2 regions of the Arthrobacter sp. P4_F10 genome follow, and region 1 is predicted to be linked to the other one. Evidence: riboswitches for the same ligand, from Rfam matches in the RefSeq annotation. Region 1 holds a riboswitch; the other holds the start of a gene.

Region 1 (7,332 bases):
CCAGGGGTCCGATCCCGCTCCGGCCAGGGTGAGGCCGTCGGCGCGGCCCCGGGCCACCAGGCGGGCCAGCCCTGGCAACAGGAGCCTGCCCGTCAGATCGCCTGAGGCGCCCAGGATGAGCAGGGTTTTTACAGTTGTTTGGCTGGTCACCTAAGCCAGCATGCCATCTTGAAGGCGCATCTTGGTACCCTAGATAGTCGAGTCCTGTTGTCGAGGCGGTTCGTCCAGGCGAACACCAGTCGCGACGCTGGCGTGCCGCACCGGCCGCCACCTGTAGATCCACTGAAAGAAGTGCACGGCGCGTGTTCAATTCACTCTCTGACCGGTTGACAGCAACCTTCAAGAATCTGCGTGGCAAAGGCCGCCTGACCGAGGCGGACGTTGACGCCACAGTCCGCGAGATCCGGCGTGCCCTCCTGGACGCCGATGTCGCCGTGCCCGTGGTCCGGGAGTTCACCGGCCGCGTGCGCGAGCGTGCCCTCGGCGCCGAGGTTTCCGGGGCGCTGAACCCGAGCCAGCAGATCGTCAAGATCGTCAACGAGGAGCTCGTGGAGATCCTCGGCGGCGAGACCCGCCGGATCCGCCTCGCCAAGACCGGACCCACCATCATCATGCTGGCCGGCCTGCAGGGCGCCGGCAAGACCACCCTGGCCGGCAAGCTCGCCAAGTGGCTCAAGTCCCAGGGCCACAGCCCCATGCTGGTGGCCTGCGACCTCCAGCGCCCCAACGCCGTCACCCAGCTGCAGGTGGTCGGCCAGCGCGCCGGCGTGCCCGTTTTCGCCCCGCACCCAGGCGCCACGTCCACCGAGCTGGACCACCCTGCCGGCGACCCGGTCGCCGTCGCCCGTGACGGCGTCGAGGAAGCCAAGCGCACCCTCCACGACGTCGTGATCGTGGACACCGCCGGCCGTCTCGGCGTCGACGCCGACATGATGGAGCAGGCGCGCCAGATCCGCCGCGCGATCGTCCCGAACGAAGTCCTGTTCGTGATCGACTCCATGATCGGCCAGGACGCCGTCAACACGGCCGTGGCCTTCGACGAGGGCGTCAACTTCACCGGCATCGTGCTCTCCAAGCTCGACGGCGACGCCCGCGGCGGTGCCGCGCTCTCCGTCGCATCGGTCACCGGCAAGCCGGTCATGTTCGCGTCCACCGGCGAAGGCGTGGACGACTTCGAGCTCTTCCACCCGGACCGCATGGCCTCGCGCATTCTCGACATGGGTGACGTCCTCACCCTGATCGAGCAGGCCGAGAAGTCCTGGGACAAGGATGAAGCCGCCCGGATGGCGAAGAAGTTCGCCGACCAGGAAGACTTCACCCTGGATGACTTCCTCGCCCAGATGCAGCAGATCCGCAACATGGGCTCCATGAAGAAAATGCTCATGATGATGCCGGGCGCGCAGAACATCCGCCAGCAGCTGGAGCAGTTCGACGAGCGCGAGATCGACCGTGTTGAGGCCATTGTCCGGTCCATGACCCCGCACGAGCGCGTTGCTCCGAAGATCATCAACGGCTCCCGCCGGGCCCGCATTGCCCGCGGTTCCGGCGTGCACGTCTCCGAGGTCAACGGACTGCTGGAGCGCTTTGCCCAGGCCCAGAAGATGATGAAGAAGATGGCCGCCGGCGGCGGGATGCCCGGAATGCCGGGGATGCCCGGCATGGGCGGCGGGGCGCGCAAGGGAGCCAAGCCCGCGCCCAAGAAGAAGGCCCGCTCCGGCAACCCGGCCAAGGCAGCGCAGGAACTGCGCGACGCCGAGGTCCGGCGTGCCGCCGGCTCCAAGGCCCTGCCCACCGGGGCATCGTTCGGCCAGCAGGGCGGCGACTTCGATCCGTCCCAGCTGAATTTGCCCAAGGGCTTCGACAAGTTCCTCGGCGGCAGCAAGTAGCCGCAGCTGCTAATGCCGCCGGGACTGTGTCGCCGGCGGCATCAGCACTGAAGTGCCATAGGGTTAGACAATGTTCAAGCAGCGCGTAGTCTTCGTCCACGGGGATGGCAGCTTCGGTGCCGCCGCGTGGCCAAAGCAGCACGGAATGGCGCTGGACTACGACGCCCTGTTCCTGCGGCGGCACGGGTTTGACGCCGTCGCGGAACCCCTCGAATCCAACTTCGCCGCCGACGCCGCAATTGTGCTCGCGTCGCTGGCAGACGACGGCCGCGGCGAGGCCGGCGGCCATGTGGTGGCCCATTCGCAGGGCGCGATCGCCGCGATGATGGCTGCCGTCGAGCGGCCCGACCTCGTCCAGTCGCTCACCCTGGTGGAACCGGCCTGCCTGTCCCTGACCGCGGAGCTTCCCGCCACCGCTGCGCACCGGGCGCTCATGCAGCCGCTCTTCGACGTCCGGCACAACCTCAGCGACGACGACTTCCAGCGGGAGTTCATCCGCCGCGCGTTTGCGGCCGACGCCCCGGGGGCCACGACGCCGGAGGCCCTCCGGGCGGCGCGCCGGCTCCGCCTGCAGGCGCCGCCGTGGGAAGCCCCGCTGCAGATCGTGCCGGGCGTGCCGACGCTGGTCCTGACCGGAGGCTGGGAACCGCTGTATGAGGAAATCGCCGGCTACCTGCGCGAGACCGGCGCCCTGCACCGCACGGCGCCGGGAGGGCACCGGCCCCAGGATTCAGCCGAGGGGGACCGGGCCATCCGCTCGTACATCGCCGAGGTTAGCCGGCACCAGCACGCCCGGGCGTCCTAGGAGGCTGCAGGTTCGCCTACGGCCGGTTCCGGCAGGTAGACCTTGCCGCCCGAGGCGAGGAACTCATTGCTCTTCGCCTGCATTCCGGCCGCCATCTGCGCCAGGGCCGCCTGCGAATCAGCTGAACCGTATTCGTCCCGGATGTCCTGGCTGATCCGCATCGAGCAGAACTTGGGACCGCACATCGAGCAGAAGTGGGCTGTCTTGGCCGGCTCCGCGGGAAGCGTCTCATCGTGGAAGGCCTCCGCCGTCACCGGGTCCAGGGACAGCGCGAACTGGTCCCGCCAGCGGAACTCAAACCGCGCCTTGGACAGGGCATCGTCGCGTTCGTGGGCGCCGGGGTGGCCCTTGGCGAGGTCGGCGGCGTGGGCCGCGATCTTGTAGGTGATCACGCCCGTCTTCACGTCGTCCTTGTTCGGCAGCCCGAGGTGTTCCTTGGGTGTCACGTAGCAGAGCATGGCGGTGCCGAAGCGGGCAATCTCCGTGGCGCCGATCGCCGAGGTGATGTGGTCATACCCCGGTGCGATATCGGTGACCAGCGGCCCGAGCGTATAGAACGGGGCGCCCTTGCAGAGTTCCTGCTGGCGCTCCACGTTTTCCCGGACGAGGTGGAAGGGCACATGTCCCGGGCCCTCCACCATGACCTGCACATCGAACTCCCAGGCCCGCTGCGTGAGCTCGGCCAGCGTGTCCAGCTCGGCGAACTGCGCCGCGTCGTTGGCATCCGCCGTCGCGCCGGGCCGCAGCCCGTCACCCAGGGAGAACGCGACGTCGTACTTCGCGAAGATCTCGCACAGCTCGTCGAAGTGGGTGTAGAGGAAGTTCTCCTGGTGGTGCGCCAGGCACCAGCCGGCCATGATGGAGCCGCCGCGGGAGACGATGCCGGTGACCCGGTTGGCTGTCAGGGGCACGTAGCGCAGCAGCACCCCGGCGTGGATGGTCATGTAGTCCACGCCCTGCTCGCACTGCTCGATCACGGTGTCCCGGAAGATCTCCCAGGTCAGGGCATTCGCCTCACCGTTGACCTTCTCCAGCGCCTGGTAGATCGGGACCGTGCCGATGGGGACGGGGGAGTTGCGGATGATCCATTCGCGTGTCGTGTGGATGTCGTCCCCGGTGGAGAGGTCCATGACCGTGTCCGCGCCCCACTGGGTGGCCCACTGGAGTTTGTCCACCTCCTCGGCGATGGAACTGGTCACGGCGGAGTTGCCGATATTGGCGTTGATTTTCACCAGGAACGCCTTGCCGATGATCATCGGCTCGGATTCGGGGTGGTTGACGTTGTTGGGAATGATCGCCCGCCCCGCGGCCACCTCGCTGCGGACCAGCTCCACATCGCAGTTCTCCCGCAGCGCGACGAACCGCATTTCCTGTGTGATGACACCGTCCCGGGCGTAGCGCATCTGCGTGACGGTCTTGCCCTCAACGGCGCGCCGCGGCACCGGCCGGCCGCCCCGCCACTCGGCCGACGCCGCACCCCGGCGCACCGCCGACTTGCCGTCGTCGAGCAGCTCCCGTTCCCGGCCGGCGTAGGTTTCGGTGTCCGCCCTGGCCTCAATCCAGGATGCCCGGAAGGGCTCCAGCCCGCGGACCGGATCGCTGCCGGGGCCGGCGGTGCGGTAGACCCGGAAGGGTGCGTTCCCGACGCCGCCCGGTGAGGGTTCCAGGGCAATCTCGGTCACCGGGACGCGGATGCCATGGTCCGGGTCCGTGGTGAAGGCCAGCGAGTGGGACTTCAGCGACTGCGTGGCGGCTGCAGGCTCATTTTGGGCTGACTCAATTTGGACGGGCTCGATTTGGGCAGGGCTGTGCTGGGTCAATTGGGTATTCACGAAAATACTCACTTCCTTCGCCGGCATTACCCGGACAGGTTCAACGGTCGCAGGCTGCGTCAGCCCGATCTCAGCCCCTGCAGGGGGCACCCGTGTGGTCGTAGACGAAGCTACCACGTGCCTGTCGACGGCTGTGGAGTATGACGCGGCCGGCGGACCGCGGTGTTAGCTTGGCATTGTGACTGTGCCCGGGGCCGCGGCCCGGATCAGGACGGCGACGCCGGAAGACCTTCCGGCGCTGCCGGTTCTCGAGGCCGCAGCAGACCGCATCCTCGAAGCGGAGCCGGGGGACCAGGCGCTCCCGGCTCCGGCGTTGACGACGCCGGTCGAGCCGCGCTTCATACTTGTCGCCGGAAACCCGCCCGTAGGATTTGCCCGCGTTGACGAACTCGGCGGCCAGGCCCACCTGGAGCAACTCTCCGTGCAGCCGGACTTCGGCGGGCGGGGGATCGGCCGGTCCGTGGTGGAGGCGGCCATCGATGCGGCCCGGAGTCGTGGCTGTTTATCGATGACGCTTAGCACCTTCGCGGACATTCCGTTCAATGGGCCGTTTTACGCGAGCTGCGGTTTCGAGGAATTCGCCCAGCCGGGCCAGGCGTTGGCTGCCCTGCGGGTGCACGAAGCGCAGCTGGGGCTGGATGATCTGGGCCGGCGGGTTGTCATGCGGATTAGGCTTAGGCCATGACCGGCATCATCGAATTCAGCGGCCCCATCCTCACGGCCGCGGACCAGGAACGCCGCGGACTTTGGTCGGTGGACGGACTGCTGACCTTCCGCCGCCCGGCAGCCGCGCCGGAGACCGTGCTGGACGGCTGGGTCATTCCCGGGTTCGTGGACGCACACTGCCACATCGGCCTGGGCCCGGGCGGGGACGTTTCCGAGGACACCGCCGAATCCCAGGCCCTGGCGGACCGGGACGCCGGGACGCTGCTGGTCCGAGATGCCGGCGCGGTCCACGACACCCGCTGGCTCCAGCAGCGGGCGGACCTTCCCCGGATCATCCGCTCCGGCCGGCACCTCGGCAGGACCCGGCGCTACCTGCCGGGCCTGGCCATCGAGGTCCAGCCGGAGGATCTCGTAGAGGCGGTGCGGAAGCAGGCCCGCGCGGGCGACGGCTGGGTCAAGCTCGTGGGGGACTGGATCGACCGCGACGCCGGCGACCTGGCGGCCAGCTTTCCCGCCCGGACGGTCAAGGACGCCGTCCAGGCCGCCCACGATGAAGGGGCCCGGGTCACCGCGCACTGCTTCGCCGAAGACACCCTGGATGACATGCTCGACGCCGGGATCGACTGCATCGAGCACGGCACCGGGCTGCTGCCCCGGCACTTGCCGCGCTTCCTCGACCAAGGCGTCCCGATCGTGCCCACTCTGATCAACATCGCCACGTTCCCGGACATCGCCACGCGGGCGGAGGCCAAGTTCCCCCGCTACGCCGCCCACATGCGCTCGCTGTGGGAACGGCGGGCTGAACGGGTCCTCGAAGCCTACGAGGCCGGGGTGGCCATCTATGCCGGCACCGACGCCGGCAGCGTGATCAGGCACGGCCGGATCGTGGACGAGATCCATGCCCTGCACGCCGCCGGCCTGCCCGCAGCAGCCGCCCTCGACGCGGCGGCCTGGTCCGCGAGGACGTGGCTCGGCGCGGACGGCATCGCCGAAGGGGCCAGCGCCGACGTCCTGGTATGCGCCGAAGACCCCCGGCAGCACCTCGGCACCCTCGCGGGCCTACAGCACATTGTGCTGAGGGGGCACTTCATCCGTTAGGAATAAATTGAAGCTTCAAGTAATTTTACCCTATACGAAAGGTCGCCGATACCCGGTGGCCGCAAGACACCGGAGCGTTTCGATGACCCAAGAATCCAGCACCCAGGATCTCCTTCCGGCCGAACTCAGCATGGGCACCGTGATGCTCAAGGTCGGCGACATGAAGCTCATGACCGATTACTACCAGCGGGCCCTCGGCCTGGAAATTGTGGCCGAACAGGACGGCGGCCTCTACCTCGGACGCAAGCGCAAGCCGCTGGTCCACCTGGCGCCCGCCCCCGGCCTGAACATTCCCTCCCGCGGCGAGGCCGGGCTCTTCCACACCGCCCTGCTCTTCGAGGACCAGCACTCCCTGGCGGCTACCGTGGCCACCGCGGCCCAGTATGAGCCCCAGTCCTTCACGGGCAGCGCGGACCACCTTGTCAGCGAGGCGTTCTACTTCAACGACCCCGAGGGCAACGGCATCGAGCTGTACTGGGACCGGCCGCGGGAAGCCTGGTCGTGGGAGGGCAAGAACGTCGTCATGGACAGCCTGGCCCTGCCGCCGCAGCGTTACCTGCAGCAGTTCCTGACCGAAGAATCCGTGACCGGCCAGCGCGAGGCCGCCGCCGGCGTCGGGCACGTCCACCTGCAAGTGGGCGACGTTCATTCCGCGCAAGAGTTCTACGTCGGCACCCTCGGATTCGAGAAGACCGCGGGCTGGCACGGCCAGGCACTGTTCGTCTCTGCCGGCGGCTACCACCACCACATGGCCATGAACGTCTGGAACAGCCGCGGCGCGGGTCCCCGGCGCGACACGTTGGGCCTGGGTGAAGTCCTCATCGAAGTGCCGTCCGGTGACGACGTCGCAGGCCTGGCCGACCGGCTTAAGGTCGCCGGCGTCGATTCGCACCACACCGGCGCCGAGCTGCGCTTCGAGGACCCGTGGCGCAACCGGATCCGCGTCGCCGTGCGCTAAGGCACGCTGTTCGCTGGGCATGTCCAGCGTTCATAGCTCCCCACTGGACATGCCCAACGTTCGTTGGCGGGACTTCGGAACATGTCC
Region 2 (7,332 bases), 410 kb from region 1:
GCGACAAAGGACGGGACGTCGGCGATGGCGTAGAACACCTTGTAGCCGCCGTCGCTCCGTTCGATGAACAGGGCCTGGTCGAGGTCAGTGGACGATGCCGGATCAATGGTCACGAACTCGACATGTGTGAGGTCCAGGTCCGGCAGCTTGTGCTCGGCCACAGCCGCCTCCGCGTCGCGCAACACGTTCTCGGGGAACGGACCGGGAAGTTCCAGCGTGGTGCGCAGCGCCTTGAGAGCCCCGGCAAGCTGGTTCTGCTGCTCGTGGACACTGGGGGTCAGGCGATGATGGGACACGAAAATCAGGGTAGCCCGATTTCCGCTATTAGTCTTGGATGATGAGCGCAACTGCGGACGATCCTGCCCTCTACAACAGCTTCCTGGCGGATCTGCTGGGAGTCATGGCGTACGGCGAGCTTTCTGCCTTCGAACGGCTGTCCTCGAGCGCCCGGTATTCGCCCACGCTGCATGACCGTGCAGTGCTGGGCAGGATGGCCGTGGACGAGTTCCAGCACTACGAACTCGTCCGCGCCCGGCTCGAGCACATGGGCCTGGACACGGAGGCTGCCATGCTGCCGTTCCAGCCCTCAGTGGACCACTTCCACGAGCGCACGCGCCCGGCGGACTGGTACGAGGCGCTCATGAAGGCCTACGTGATCGACACGGTCTCCGCTGACTTTTACAGCGCCGTCGGCCGGTACGTCGACGCCGGGACCCGGGAGCTGATCGGGCAGGTCCGCTCCACGGGCGAGTCTACGGCCGTGCTGCAGGAGCGTCTCAAGGCGGCCCTCGCCGATGACCCCCGGCTCGCGTCGCGCCTGGCGCTGTGGGCCAGGCGCCTGCTGGGTGAGGTCCTGACCCACGCCCAGCGGGTCAGCCTTGAGCACGAGTTCCTCGCCGGGCTCTCGGGGCTGGACGACGCCGACGCCAGGGAGCTGGTCAGCGGCCTGACGGCCGAACTCGCAGCGAACCATGCGCGCAGGATGGCAGGGCTGGGGCTGGCCGGGTAGGTCCAGTACCGAGCGCGAGCCGCGTTGCCGGCGAGGGTGCAGGCCTGGTTGCCGGCCAGGGTGGCCGCGGCCCGGAACGCCGGCGGGCTTGCGGGCCGGGGAACCTGCCTAGGATTCCGCAGCGTCCAGCGCCGCCAGCAGTGCACCCGCGGCGTGGGCCGGATCAGCGGCGTCGGTGATCGCCCGGACCACCACGATCCGCCGGGCGCCGGCCTGGACTACCTGCTCGACGTTGCTGAGGTCGACCCCGCCGATCGCGAACCACGGCACGACCCCGTCGACTTTGCCGGTGCCGTCCGCTTCCGCCCGGCCGATTGCCTGGGCGGCGTAGCGCACCAGGTCGAGGCCGACGGCGGCGCGTCCCGGCTTGGTGGGCGTCGCCCACACGGGTCCCACACAGAAATAGTCGAGTCCTTTACGGCCTGGTGAGGCGGCAATGGCGGCGTCCACCTGTTTCGGGCTGTGGGTGGACAGGCCGATCACGGCATCCTTGCCCAGGAAGCCGCGGGCGGCGTCGAACGAAATGTCCTTTTGGCCGATATGGAACACCGGCGCCCCGGACAAGGAGGCGATGTCAGCCCGGTCATTGACGGCCCACAGCCGTCCGTGGCGCTGTGCTGCCGCGTGAAGGACCTCCAGGAGTTCGAGTTCCTCCGCCGCCTCGAGCGATTTGTCGCGCAGCTGGATGATGTCAACGCCGCCTGCGAAGGCGGCGTCAACGAAGTCCTCGAAGTCGCCGCGGTCCCTGCGGGCGTCGGTGCAGAGGTAGAGGCGGGCGGTGGTGTGGAGGGGGTCCTGGCTCATGGCACCAGCCTAGTTCCTCTAAACTGGGCGCATACCGCGGGAGCCCGCAGCAGCCATGTCGCCGCTGCACGGCTGAGAGGGCGTCAGAGCCGACCGCTTGACCTGATCCGGCTAGTACCGGCGTAGGGAAGGAATTTTTTTATGGGCTCACGAGCCGGCCGCGCAGCCGAAGCCGCAAATGACGCCGCTTCCAGAGTTTGTGACGCCGGGCCCGGTACCGCAGGGGACATCAGCGCCGAAGGCATCACCACAGACATCACCGCAGACGTTGCCGTGATCGGCGGCGGCGTGATCGGCCACGGCATCGCGTTCGAGGCCAGCCGCGCGGGCCGGTCCGTGGTGCTGATCGATGATGCTCCCGGCAGCGGAGCCAGCTGGGCCGCGGCCGGCATGCTGGCCCCCGTGAGCGAGCTGCACTACCAGGAGGAGCAGCTCCTGGAGCTGATGCTTGAGTCCTCCGGGCTGTGGCCCGGATTCGCTGCCGAAGTCGACGCCGGTGCGGGGATGGACGCCGGTGCCGGGGGCACGGAATGCCGGGCCGGTACCGGCTACCTGACGACGCCGACCCTGGCCGTCGGGGCCGACGCGGCGGACCGGCGCGCGCTCGCGGACCTGAGGGAAGTCCAGCAGGCCTGCGGCCTCACCGTCGAACCGGTGACAGTGCGCGAGGCGCGGAGCCGGGAGCCGCTGCTGAGTCCCGGCATCTCGTGCGCCTTCGACATCCCGGCCGATCACCAGGTGGACCCCCGCCTCCTGATCGCCCGGCTCGCCGGCGTGCTCGGCACGGAGGGCGGGAGTTTGATCCGGCGGCGCGCGGCGGGCCTGCTGTGGCAGGACGGACAGGTTGCGGGCGTACGGCTGGCGGGTGGCGGTTTCGTGCGGGCCGCAGAAACCGTCGTCGCCAACGGGCTCGGCGCCGCCGGGCTCGAGGAGCTGCCCGCCGGACTGGCGCTGCCGCTGCGGCCCGTCTACGGCGACATCCTGCGCCTTCGCGTGCCCCCGCATCTTCAGCCGCTGCTCACCGCAACCGTGCGGGGCATGGTGCGCGGGGTTCCGGTGTACATCGTTCCCCGCCAGGACGGCACCGTGGTGATCGGAGCCACCCAGCGCGAGGACGGACCGTCGAATCCGCATGCCGTATCTGCCGGCGGCATCTACCAGCTGCTGCGGGACGCCCAGCAGCTGGTGCCCGCGGTCGCCGAGCTGGAGCTGCTGGAAGCCACGGCCCGGGCCCGGCCCGGCACCCCGGACAACGCCCCGTTGCTGGGGCGGGTCGCGCGCCCGGGCGGCGGGGACGTCCCGGGACTGATCATCGCCACAGGTTTCTTCCGGCACGGCGTCCTGCTGACCCCCGCCGCTGCCGCCGTATGCCGGCAACTCATGGACGGGACGCCGGACCCGCGCTGGGCCGGGTTCCGCCCCGACCGTTTTTCCCGCATCCCGGATACGTCCGGAGACAGCCCCAACAAGGAAGCAGCATGAACATCAGACTGAACGGAACGGAGCGGAGCGTCGCCGACGGCGCCTCCGTCAGCACACTCGTCAGCCAGCTCACGGGCCGCAGCATCGGCCCCGACGGCCGGGCTGCAGACGGGGGCAAACTCGGTGTCGCCGTGGCCCGCAACGCCGAAGTGGTGCCGCGCAGCCAGTGGCACGCCACGGCGCTCGCCGACGGCGACGACGTCGAACTTGTCACGGCAGTCCAGGGAGGATGACCAGCATGAACGAGACGACGTTGGCAGGAACACCGGCCGTACCGGTGACCGGGGCGGTGGCCGACCCGTTCGTGGTCGACGGCGTGGAGCTCAGCTCCCGCCTCATCATGGGTACCGGCGGTGCGCCGAGCCTGGACGGGCTGGGGGCCGCGCTCGTGGCCTCCGGGACCGAACTGACCACGGTGGCGATGCGCCGCTATTCGCCGGCCGAGACGGGCTCGCTGTTCCAGCTGCTCGAGGACCAGCAGATCCGGGTGCTGCCCAACACGGCCGGCTGTTTCACCGCCAAGGATGCTGTCCTCACCGCCGAGCTGGCCCGGGAGGCCCTGGAAACGGACTGGGTCAAGCTCGAAGTCATTGCCGACGAGCACACCCTGCTGCCGGACGCAGTCGAACTCGTGGACGCCACCGAACAGCTCGTGGCCCGCGGCTTCAAGGTCTTCGCCTACACCAACGACGACCCCGTGCTTGCCCTCCGGCTCGAAAACCTCGGCGCGACGGCCGTGATGCCGCTGGGCGCCCCGATCGGCACCGGTCTGGGCATCCTGAACCCGCACAACATCGAGCTGATCGTCTCGCGCGCGTCCGTGCCCGTGGTGCTGGATGCCGGGATCGGCACGGCCTCGGACGCGGCCCTGGCGATGGAAATCGGCTGCGACGCCGTGCTGCTGGCCACGGCCGTGACCCGGGCGCAGAATCCCGTGCTCATGGGGGAGGCCTTCAAACACGCCGTCATCGCCGGTAGGCTGGCAAAAAAGGCTGGCAGGATCCCGCGCCGCGAGCACGCGCTGGCGTCCTCGGCGATGGAAGGCCGGGCCGAATTCCTCTGAGTCCGGCCGCTCCCGGTAGGCCGCCAGTCTTGTCGGTCAACCAGTCAAGGAGACTGTCATGGCAGCCACGGACGACATCCTCACCCGCCCCCAGCTCGACGAAGCGCTGGCGGGCTTGCCGGACTGGCGGTACCGCCTCGGCGGGCTGGTGACCGTGTACAAGGCGCCGACGGCGGCCGCGGCACTGGAGCTGATCACCGCCGTCGGGCGCCTCGCCGAAGAGCAGAACCACCACCCGGACCTGGACTGGCGCTACAACCGGGTCTTTCTTCGCTACAGTTCCCATGACGCCGGCACCGAGGTGACGCCGAGGGACGTCAAAGCGGCGACGGCGGCCAGCGTGGCGGCCGCCGCAGTCGCTGCCACCGCGCAACCGGGGCTGTACCGGACGGTGGAAGTGGCCATCGATTCGGACAATCCCGCCGGGATTTCGGAGCTCTGGCGGGTCGCCCTCGGTTACCGCAAGGGCAGGTTCGGGGATCTCACCGACCCCTACGGCCGCGGCCCCTCGCTCTGGTTCCAGGAAACCTCCACCCCGAACGCCAACCGCATCCACCTGGACATCCACCGGAGCAAGGCCGAGTCCGGCTCCGTACTGGAGAAGACCGCGGCTACCGGGGCCTCAATGAACCGTGACCACGCACCCAACTGGGTGGTGGTCACGGATGCGCAGGGAAACCGTCTGTGCCTGTGCACCGAAGACGGCCACGGGCCGGACCTGCCGGCGTAGGGCAGCCCCCCTTGACGGGGTAATGCCCGGTCAGAGCTTCAGGATGGTTGTGAGCCGCTCGGTGTCCTGCCGGGTCCGGGTCTTGCCGAGGTACACCACGGCCGCGATCGAGGCCGCAGTGCCCAGGACCATCGGCAGGATCCACGGGATCCAGGTCAGGCCCGGCTGGTACCCGAGCCCGGCGGCAATGAAGATGATCCAGCTCAGCATGCCGACGGTCGCAGCGACTCCGGCTGGGACGCTGACGCCGTATTTCGTGTGCCGCTTGTCGTTAGCCCACACCACGAAGCCCGCAGCAACGGTCACCATGGCAACCACAATCAGAGAAAGCATTCAGGACACCTCACGCTTGTGAAGAAAACGACAGTGAGTAAACGGTAGTGAAGAAAGCGAAGCGGTACCGAAGGATTCAGCCGGGAAGCTGCTCCGACGGCGGCCGCTCGGACGGCGGGGCTAGAGAGCGCCGAAGCCGACGCGGCGGGCCTCTTCTGCTCCGATTTCCACGTAGCCCAGGACATTGGCGGGGACGATCACCAGGCGGCCCTTGTCGTCCTTCAGCCGCAGTTCGCCGCCCTTGGCGATCGCCTCGGCGACTACCTTGGCGACGGTGTCGGCGTCCTGGGTCGATTCGAGGACAAGTTCGCGGCCAATGTTCTGAATACCAATCTTTACTTCCACAGCAAGGCCTCCCAGCCAATCAACGTCCAAAGAATGTCTAAGGTCAATCTCTATTTGTAGTCTAGGTCTCTTTGGGGAAGCGGGAGATTCCGCGCCAAGCTAAACGGTAGATGAGGTCGCTGGCAACATCGAGGTCCAGGTTCCCGTCCGTTTCCAGCCAGTACCGGGCGCTCACGTGGGCCATTCCGGCGAGCCCGCGGCCCAGCAGTTGGGCTTCGAGGTCGGGCAGTTTCGTGTCCTCGGCGATGACGCGCGCGACGGCGTCGGCAAAGGTCTTGTTGAACGTTTCCAGCCGTGCACTGACGTCGGGATCGTTAATCAGGTCCGATTCGAAGACGAGCCGGTGCGCCTGGTCGTCGTGGGCGATGAAGCGGAAGTAGGCGCGCATGACCGCCTGGACGCGTTCGTCATTGTCTGTGGTGGAATTCAGGGCGCCAAGCAGCAGATCGATGAGCTTGCTGAGGTGGCTGTCCAGCAATGCGAGGTAGAGGTCGCGCTTGGAAGGGAAGTGCTGGTACAGCACTGGCTTGCTGACATGGGCGGTCTCGGCGATCTCATCCATGGCGGCGCCGTGGTAGCCGTTCGCGACGAAGACTTCCTGCGCAGCCGCCAGCAGCTGCGCCCGGCGTTCGTCACGGGGGAGGCGGGCCGAACGCTGTCCGCTCCGCGTCTGTCCGGCCGGCGGCTTGCCGTTCTCGTCCCGCTCCGCCGGTGCCTGATGAACCACTGTCGGCCTTCTTTCCCTTTTCACCCCAATTGCGCGCAATCGCACTCAACTGCACTTGTACTGAACTACCTTGCACTCAATTACACCTTACGCGCGGGTAATATGACCTGGCGGTATCTTGGGGCATAGATTGAAGTATGGCTTCCAAGTTCACCGCTTCCGGTGCCCCCGCAACCCCCCGGCCGCAGCTGGACCCGCGGCCCGGACCGCTGGTTGCTCCGGCAGGGGACCTCAGCCCCGACGAGGTGGAACGCTACTCGCGCCACCTGATCATTCCGGAGATCGGCGCGATCGGCCAGCGGCGCCTCAAGAACGCGAAAGTTCTCGTCATCGGGGCCGGCGGCCTCGGCTCCCCCGCCCTGCTCTATCTCGCCGCCGCCGGGGTCGGCACCCTCGGGATTGTCGATGACGACGACGTCGACCTCAGCAACCTCCAGCGCCAGATCATCCACGGCGTCGCGGATGTGGGCCGGCCCAAAATCGAGTCCGCCCGCGATGCCATCGCCGCCCTGAACCCACTCGTGGATGTCCGGCTCCACAACGTCCGTCTCGACGCATCCAACGCACTGGAACTCTTTGCCGGCTACGACCTCATCCTCGACGGCGCCGATAACTTTGCCACCCGCTACCTCGTCAACGACGCCGCCGCCATCCTCGGCAAGCCCTACATTTGGGGATCGATCTTCCGCTTCGACGGCCAGGTCAGCGTCTTTTGGGAGCAGTTCGGGCCCACCTACCGGGACCTCTACCCGGAGGCGCCGCCGGCTGGATCGGTCCCGTCCTGCGGCGAAGGCGGCGTGTTCGGCATGCTGTGCGCCGCCGTCGGAGCGCTGATGGTG

What was found. A riboswitch is a leader RNA that binds a small molecule or an ion and turns the genes downstream of it on or off. The one in region 1 is predicted to bind thiamine pyrophosphate.
Region 2: linked by a shared signal. The riboswitch ahead of thiO (glycine oxidase ThiO) and the one ahead of thiC (phosphomethylpyrimidine synthase ThiC) in region 1 are both predicted to bind thiamine pyrophosphate.

What each region holds. Positions count from the first base shown of each region.
Region 1 is NZ_JBFUJJ010000002.1:20,398-27,729, reverse strand. Features, by position in the region: gene AC1DR1_RS03065 (glucose-6-phosphate dehydrogenase) at 1-150, opposite strand, end outside; gene ffh (signal recognition particle protein) at 303-1,886, shown strand; gene AC1DR1_RS03055 (alpha/beta fold hydrolase) at 1,957-2,691, shown strand; gene thiC (phosphomethylpyrimidine synthase ThiC) at 2,688-4,523, opposite strand; TPP riboswitch at 4,519-4,627, opposite strand; gene AC1DR1_RS03045 (GNAT family N-acetyltransferase) at 4,702-5,208, shown strand; gene AC1DR1_RS03040 (amidohydrolase family protein) at 5,205-6,287, shown strand; gene AC1DR1_RS03035 (VOC family protein) at 6,370-7,245, shown strand.
Region 2 is NZ_JBFUJJ010000002.1:430,559-437,890, reverse strand. Features, by position in the region: gene AC1DR1_RS04885 (RNB domain-containing ribonuclease) at 1-296, opposite strand, end outside; gene AC1DR1_RS04880 (ferritin-like fold-containing protein) at 335-1,009, shown strand; gene thiE (thiamine phosphate synthase) at 1,118-1,813, opposite strand; TPP riboswitch at 1,840-1,960, shown strand; gene thiO (glycine oxidase ThiO) at 1,955-3,295, shown strand; gene thiS (sulfur carrier protein ThiS) at 3,292-3,528, shown strand; gene AC1DR1_RS04860 (thiazole synthase) at 3,534-4,358, shown strand; gene AC1DR1_RS04855 (4a-hydroxytetrahydrobiopterin dehydratase) at 4,417-5,088, shown strand; gene AC1DR1_RS04850 (hypothetical protein) at 5,119-5,421, opposite strand; gene AC1DR1_RS04845 (DUF3107 domain-containing protein) at 5,542-5,766, opposite strand; gene AC1DR1_RS04840 (TetR/AcrR family transcriptional regulator) at 5,828-6,493, opposite strand; gene moeB (molybdopterin-synthase adenylyltransferase MoeB) at 6,631-7,332, shown strand, end outside.